DNA from 2 places in the Stenotrophomonas sp. YJH_SMC_37 genome. Region 1 is predicted to be linked to the other one. Evidence: riboswitches for the same ligand, from Rfam matches in the RefSeq annotation. Region 1 holds a riboswitch; the other holds the start of a gene.

Region 1 (3,399 bases):
CGGCTGGCCGCGGCCGTGCGCGCCCGCCGTGAAGTGAAGGTGTCCGAAGCCGCCTGATGGAAGCCGCCTGAGTGCGGCACGTGTGTGGATGGCGGCCAGCGCCTGCGGGGGTGCGGCCGCGATCAGGGCCGGTCGGAGTTGGAGACCGGCCCATCTGCACCGGCGATGCGCCTGGCGCTGCGCATGAGCGACAGCGCCAGGTACATCGCCGGGGTGGTGAGAACGATGGATGGGGCCTTCATGTAGCGTCGAGCCCGCGAAGCGCGGGGCTTTGTAGAAGATCCGCTCCACGTACGCTCCAGGTCACGTCACAATGCCACTTCCTGTTTGGTGGCCGCAGCCATGAAAGAACTGATCATTCCAGAAGCCGCACAGCGCGATGAGGATTCCATCGAGATGATCCGCGTGTGGATTGCCGAACGGGGATTGCATGCTTCGCTGAACGTTGGCCTGTATGGCGATCGTCCTGGCATTCGAGAGGAGCATGCGTGGGGACGCATCCTGGCAGACGTCGCCCAGCATGTCGCAGATGCTCTGGTCGTGAGTGGCGGGATGGACCGCGGCGCGGCGATCAACGCGATCAAGGATGCATTCGATGAAGAGCTGCGGGCGCCGTCCAGTGGGCGCTCGGGGGGATTCGTGGTCCGCCACTGAGGGACCAGATGGGCGCCGTGGCGCTGGAGACAGCGTCCCAACGCAACACGGCAACAAGCGCTGGGCGACGTGGAGAACGCGAACCTCAATGCACTTCGTCGTGATAGACGAACTTCGGCATTTCCCAGCGGTAGTGGATCGCCAGCAGGCGCAACGCGAAGCCGCCGCCGAGGCAGCACAGGATCGCGGTGGCGTCGGCCACGCCCCAGTGCAGCAGCAACAGATACGCCGCGCCGGTCAGCAGCGCGATGATCGCGTACAGCTCCTTCTGGAAGATCAGCGGCACCTCGTTGCAGAGGATGTCGCGCAGCACGCCGCCGAAGGCACCGGTCAGCATGCCGGCGATCAGCACGATCGGCATCGCATGGCCGGCCTCACGCGCGATCGAACACCCGATCAGGGTGAAGGCGATCAGGCCCAGGCCATCGAGCACCAGGAAGGTGCGGCGGAAGTGGTGCATCCAGCGCGCCACCCAGGTGGCGATCAGCGCCGCGCACACGGTGAAACCCAGGTACTCGGGATGCTTCACCCAGCCCAGCGGGTAATGGCCAAGCAGGATGTCGCGCAGTGAACCACCACCGAGGGCAGTGACGCAGGCGATCATGACCACGCCGAACAGGTCCATGCGGCGGCGGCCGGCGGACAGTGCGCCGGTCATGGCTTCGGCGGAAATGGCAATCAGGTAGATGACGGACAGCAGCATGGGACAGGCTCCGGGCGCGGTGGGGCCGGCCATGCGCGACTACCGCCACTGCCTGCGCAATGACGGGATGACGATGACCGGTGCCGCTCCCGCTGTCCTTTTGCCTGAGAGTTCAGCGGCATGGGCCGCGTGCCCCTTCGGCGGATCGTCCCAGGCGTGCCCGGTGACCTCTCTCCAGCTCGGCGAGTCGAATGCATGGTTGGTGGGATTCCAGCCCACCGGCCTGAGCGATCATGGGAGCCTGCGCCTTCGGCGGGCGCCAGCGCGGCGCCTCTCTCCTGCATTCGGGCGCCAGTATATCCGCTGCAGTGCAGCACGGCATAATCCGGGCATGACTCCGTCCCTCCGCCCCTGGTTCCTGTACCTGCTCGAATGCCGCGACGGCAGCTATTACGCTGGCATCAGCACCGACGTGGACGCGCGTTTCGCCGCCCACCAGGCCGGCAAGGGCGCGCGCTACACCCGGGCGCGGCCACCGCTGCGCGTGCTGGCCGTGCGCGAGTACCCGGACCGGGCCGCCGCGTCACGGGCCGAATGGCAGCTCAAGCAGCAGCCGCGCGAACGCAAGCTGGCCTGGCTGCAGGCCCCGGATCCTGCGCTTCTGTAGAGCCGAGCCCACGCTCGGCTCCGGGTTCTGTAGATTCACGCCATGCGTGGATGGGCTGCCGGGCCATGCGATGATCGCTCCGCGCCAAGCGCTGGAGACCCGGATGTCCACCTTTGCTTTTCAGCACGACTGTCGGTCATTGTCGTCGCTGTGGTACCCGAAACCGAAGGCGCCGTGAACGATGCGCGCCGCCGGCAAAGCATGGATCTCCATCGTCGTGCTGGTCGCCGGCATCGCGCTGTTGCCTGGCCTGCTGTACCTGCTCGGGCTGGCATTGGCAGGCGGTCGGCCGAAGCCGGCCGGCCGTGTGCCCAGTGGTGTGGCTGCGTGCAGCAGTGAGCCACGGGCGGGATACCACGCGATGAACCCCTGGCGCTTCACCGCCCAGTTCTTCGACAAGGACGTGATGAAGAAGGTGCCTGAAGTTGAGCGTGAGGCCTTCTGGATTGCCCGGCGCCACCTGTGGCGGCAACCGCAGCGCGGCATGCTGCGCTGGCATCTCAGTAGTACCGCATTGACGATCTGGATCACCCGGCATTGGAGTACCGCGCAGATTGCCGACACCGCGAGGAAGGAGGACCTCTGTCGGACCGGGTCGAAACGGTGGGTGTCCGGTGGCCCGATGAACCGGTAGATCCGACGCCATGCGTGGAGGGTGTTGACGGGGTCAGAATCCTTTCCTGCGGAAAGGGATCCGACCCCGCTGCGTGCAGCCCTACCGCTTCGGCTGCCGGTCGTCGCGGTCATCACCGAAGATGATTCGCGCACTGCGCTGGTAGCTCCAATACGCGACCGCCCAGTTCAGCAGCACCACGATGCGGTTGCGGAAGCCGATCAGGAAGAACACGTGCGCGGCCAGCCAGAACCACCACGCCAGCACGCCCGACAGCTGCAGTCGGCCCAGGTGCACGATCGCGGCCATGCGGCCGATGGTGGCGAGGTTGCCGTAGTCCGCGTACTTGAACGGACCGGGTTCGGGCTTGCCGTGCAGGCGCGCGCGGATGACCTCGGCCACGTACTTGCCCATCTGCTTGGCCGCGGGCGCCACACCGGGTACCGGCTTGCCGTCGGCCTGGCTCAGTGCGGCCAGGTCGCCGGCCACGAACAGCTCTGGGTGATCGGGCAGGGTCAGGTCCGGTTGCACCGGCACGCGGCCCGCGCGGTCCAGCGGCACGTCCAGCGTGCGCGCCAGCGGTGAAGCGGCCACGCCGGCGGCCCAGACCACGGTGCGTGCCGGCACGAACTGGTCACCGAGCGTGAAGCCCTGGCTGCCGATGTCGCTCACCGGGGTACCGGTCAGCACTTCCACCCCCAGCTTCTCCAGCTGCCGACGCGCCTTCAGCGAAAGCACTTCCGGGAACGAGGACAGCACGCGCGGCCCGGCCTCGATCAGCCGCACTTTCGCACTGGCCGGATCAATGTGGCGGAACTCGTT
Region 2 (3,399 bases), on a different contig from region 1:
GTGCCGTGCGCCGAATCCGGGATCAGGCAGATGTCGCGGTGGCCTTCGCCGCGCGAGCGGTGGTAGGCGCGGATCGCCAGCAGGCCGGCGTACTCGCCCTGTGCGCCGGAGTTCGGCTGCAGGCTGACCGCGTCGTAGCCGGTGCATTCGACCAGCATCGCTTCCAGCGAATCAATCAGTTCCTTGTAGCCCAGCGCCTGGTCGGCCGGCACCAGCGGGTGGATCTGCGAGAACTCCGGCCAGGTCACCGGGATCATCTCGGCGGTGGCGTTGAGCTTCATGGTGCACGAGCCCAGCGGGATCATCGTGCGGTCCATCGCCAGGTCCTTGTCGGCCAGCGAACGCAGGTAGCGCAGCAGTTCGTGCTCGCTGTGGTGGGTGTTGAACACCGGATGGGTCAGGAACGCAGACTGGCGCAGCAGGCCGGCCGGCAGCGCGTCGGCGGTGCTTGCGTCCAGCGCATCGATGTCGGCCTGCGCGCCGAACACGGCGGCCAGCGCGACCACGTCGGCGCGGGTGGCGGTCTCGTCCAGGCTGATGCCGACCGAGTCGCTGTCGATCGCGCGCAGGTTGTAACCTGCGGCGCGTGCCTTGGCGTGGATCTCATCGGCGTGCACGCCGGTGACGTGCAGGGTGTCGAAGAAGTCGCCACCGACCTGTACGCCGGCGTTGCGCAGTGCCGCTGCCAGGATGGCGGCCAGGCGGTGGGTGCGGCGGGCGATGCGGGTCAGGCCTTCCGGGCCATGGTAGACCGCATACATCGAGGCCATCACTGCCAGCAGCACCTGTGCGGTACAGATGTTGGAGGTGGCCTTCTCGCGGCGGATGTGCTGCTCACGGGTCTGCAGGGTCAGTCGGTAGGCCGGGTTGCCCTGGGCATCGACCGAAACGCCGATCAGGCGGCCCGGCATCGAGCGCTTGTAGGCGTCACGGCAGGCCATGAAGGCGGCGTGCGGGCCACCGAAACCGAATGGCACGCCGAAACGCTGGCTGTTGCCGACCACGATGTCCGCGCCCCATTCGCCCGGGGCGGCCAGCAGGGTCAGTGCCAGCAGGTCGGTGGCCACGGCCACCAGGCCGCCGCGCGCGTGCACGGCATCGACCAGCGCCCTGTAGTCGCCGACCTGGCCGAAGGTGTCCGGGTACTGCAGCAGCAGGCCGAAGGCTTCCGCTTCCAGTGCTTCGGCCGGGGTGCCGACGCGCAGCACGATGCCCATCGGTTCAGCGCGGGTGCGCAGCAGTTCCAGGGTCTGCGGGTGCACGGCGTCGTGCACGAAGAAGGTGTCCGACTTCGACTTGGCCGAACGCTTGGCCAGGGTCATCGCTTCAGCGGCGGCGGTGGCTTCGTCCAGCAGCGAGGCGTTGGCGATCTCCATGCCGGTCAGGTCGGCGCACAGGGTCTGGAAGTTGATCAGCGCTTCCATGCGGCCCTGCGAGATCTCGGCCTGGTACGGGGTGTAGGCGGTGTACCAGGCCGGGTTTTCCAGGATGTTGCGCAGGATCACGTTCGGGGTGTGGGTACCGTAGTAGCCCTGGCCGATGAAGCTGCGCAGCACGGTGTTCTTGTCGGCGATCGCACGGATCTTCGCCAGTGCCTGCACTTCGGTCATCGACTCCGGCAGCGCCAGCGGCGCCGGCGACTTGATCTTGGCCGGCACGATGGCATCGGTCATCGCATCCAGCGACGCGTGGCCGACGACGTCGAGCATCTGCGCGATCTCGGCATCGTTGGGGCCGATGTGGCGCTCGACGAACGCATTGTGGTGCTCGAGCTCACGCAGGGAAGGGGTGTTCTGGGACATGGCGAAGGATCCGTCAGGAAAGGGCACACGCACGGGCACAAGCCGCCGGTCGGCGGTCTGCGGGGCGCCCCTCTGTCCTTTTGCCTGAGAGTTTGGAAGCGCGGAAAACCGCGGCTTCGTGCCCCTTCGGCGCCGGATCGAACCGGTCTCTCCAGAGTTCTGTTACGGGTGGTATCGGGCCTGAGCGATTACGGGCGTTGCGCCTTCGGCAGCGGTGTTCCGCTTCTCCCACCGTGTTGCCCGCCGATTATAGCCCGTTGCGGGCCCGCTGGCCGCGCCCCGGCGCGGGCCCGCGGCTGAATGGCCGATGGCCCGGCCGTGCGTTTTGTGCACCGCTGCATGGCATCGGGCGCAATCCCCACCTATGATGGGCGGATACCCGAATTCATCTGGCGCCGTCCCCGTTGCAGCGGGACCGGCGCCCGCCGTGCGTGCCGCGCATGGCCCTGCCGGACGCTTCCTTCATGACCGCCGCCGTTGCTCCCTCCACCCGCCGCATGGCCCTGCTGCTTGCCGGCCTGGCCATGTTCGGCCCGTTCTCGATCGATACCATCTTCCCCGCGTTCCCGCAGCTGGCGCAGCGCCTGTCGGTGGACGAGGTGGCGGTGCAGCAGACCATCAGCGTGTACCTGCTGTTCTATGGCCTGATGAGCCTGGCGCATGGCCCGCTGTCCGATGCGTGGGGGCGCAAGCGGGTGATCCTCGGTGGCCTGGTGGTGTTCGTCGGCGCCTCGGTGGGCTGTGCGCTGTCCACCGATCTGGCCACGCTGCTGGCGTTCCGCGCGCTGCAGGGCCTGTCGGCGGGTGTCGGCATGATCGTCGGCCGCGCGGTGATCCGCGATCTCTACCATGGCCACGACGCGCAGCGCCTGATGAGCCAGGTGTCGATGCTGTTCGGCATCGCCCCGGCCATCGCGCCGATCATCGGTGGCTGGATCCTGCTCAGTGGCGCCGGCTGGCCGCTGATTTTCTGGTTCCTGGTGGTGTTCGCGCTGGTCCTGCTGGCAGCCACTGCACGCTACCTGCCGGAGACCCATCCGGTCGAAGCGCGCGTGCCGTTGTCGCCGCACGCGTTGATGCGCGATTACGTGCGCATCGGTTTCAACCCGCGCTTCCTGCGCCTGGCGCTGGCCGGCAGCATCGGCTTCGGTGGCATCTTCCTGTACATCTCGTCGGCGCCGGTGTTCGTGATGCAGCACCTGCACCTGGGCGAGGGCGGTTTCGCCTGGTTGTTCATCCCCACCATCGGCGGCATGACCACCGGCTCGTTCCTGTCCGGGCGCATGGCCGGGCACACCACGCCCACCCGCCAGGTCGCCATCGGTTTCAGCCTGTGCGCGCTGTCGGCGCTGCTGAATGTCGGCTACGTGGCGCTGTCGCCGCAGTTCGTGTTGCCGTGGGCAGTGCTGCCGATCTTCCTGGGCGGCATGGGCATGGCGCTGATCTTCCCGATCCTGGCGCTGGCGGTGCTGGACATGTATCCGCACCAGCGCGGCCTGGCCTCGTCGCTGCAGGCCTTCGTGCAGCTGATGATCAGCACCGTGGTGGCCGGCGTGGTGTCGCCGTTGCTCAGTGCCAGCCCGCTGCACCTGGCGCT

The links. A riboswitch is a leader RNA that binds a small molecule or an ion and turns the genes downstream of it on or off. The one in region 1 is predicted to bind glycine.
Region 2: another riboswitch for glycine. It lies ahead of gcvP (aminomethyl-transferring glycine dehydrogenase); the one in region 1 lies ahead of AC5P8J_RS13235 (trimeric intracellular cation channel family protein).

The regions. Positions count from the first base shown of each region.
Region 1 is NZ_JCAFTG010000008.1:153,004-156,402, reverse strand. Features, by position in the region: gene AC5P8J_RS13245 (3-deoxy-7-phosphoheptulonate synthase) at 1-57, shown strand, start outside; gene AC5P8J_RS13240 (DUF5076 domain-containing protein) at 343-654, shown strand; gene AC5P8J_RS13235 (trimeric intracellular cation channel family protein) at 740-1,357, opposite strand; glycine riboswitch at 1,440-1,545, opposite strand; glycine riboswitch at 1,559-1,648, opposite strand; gene AC5P8J_RS13230 (GIY-YIG nuclease family protein) at 1,689-1,964, shown strand; gene AC5P8J_RS13225 (hypothetical protein) at 2,146-2,598, shown strand; gene AC5P8J_RS13220 (NAD(P)/FAD-dependent oxidoreductase) at 2,680-3,399, opposite strand, start outside.
Region 2 is NZ_JCAFTG010000017.1:43,819-47,217, forward strand. Features, by position in the region: gene gcvP (aminomethyl-transferring glycine dehydrogenase) at 1-1,802, opposite strand, end outside; glycine riboswitch at 1,865-1,967, opposite strand; gene AC5P8J_RS18465 (multidrug effflux MFS transporter) at 2,267-3,399, shown strand, end outside.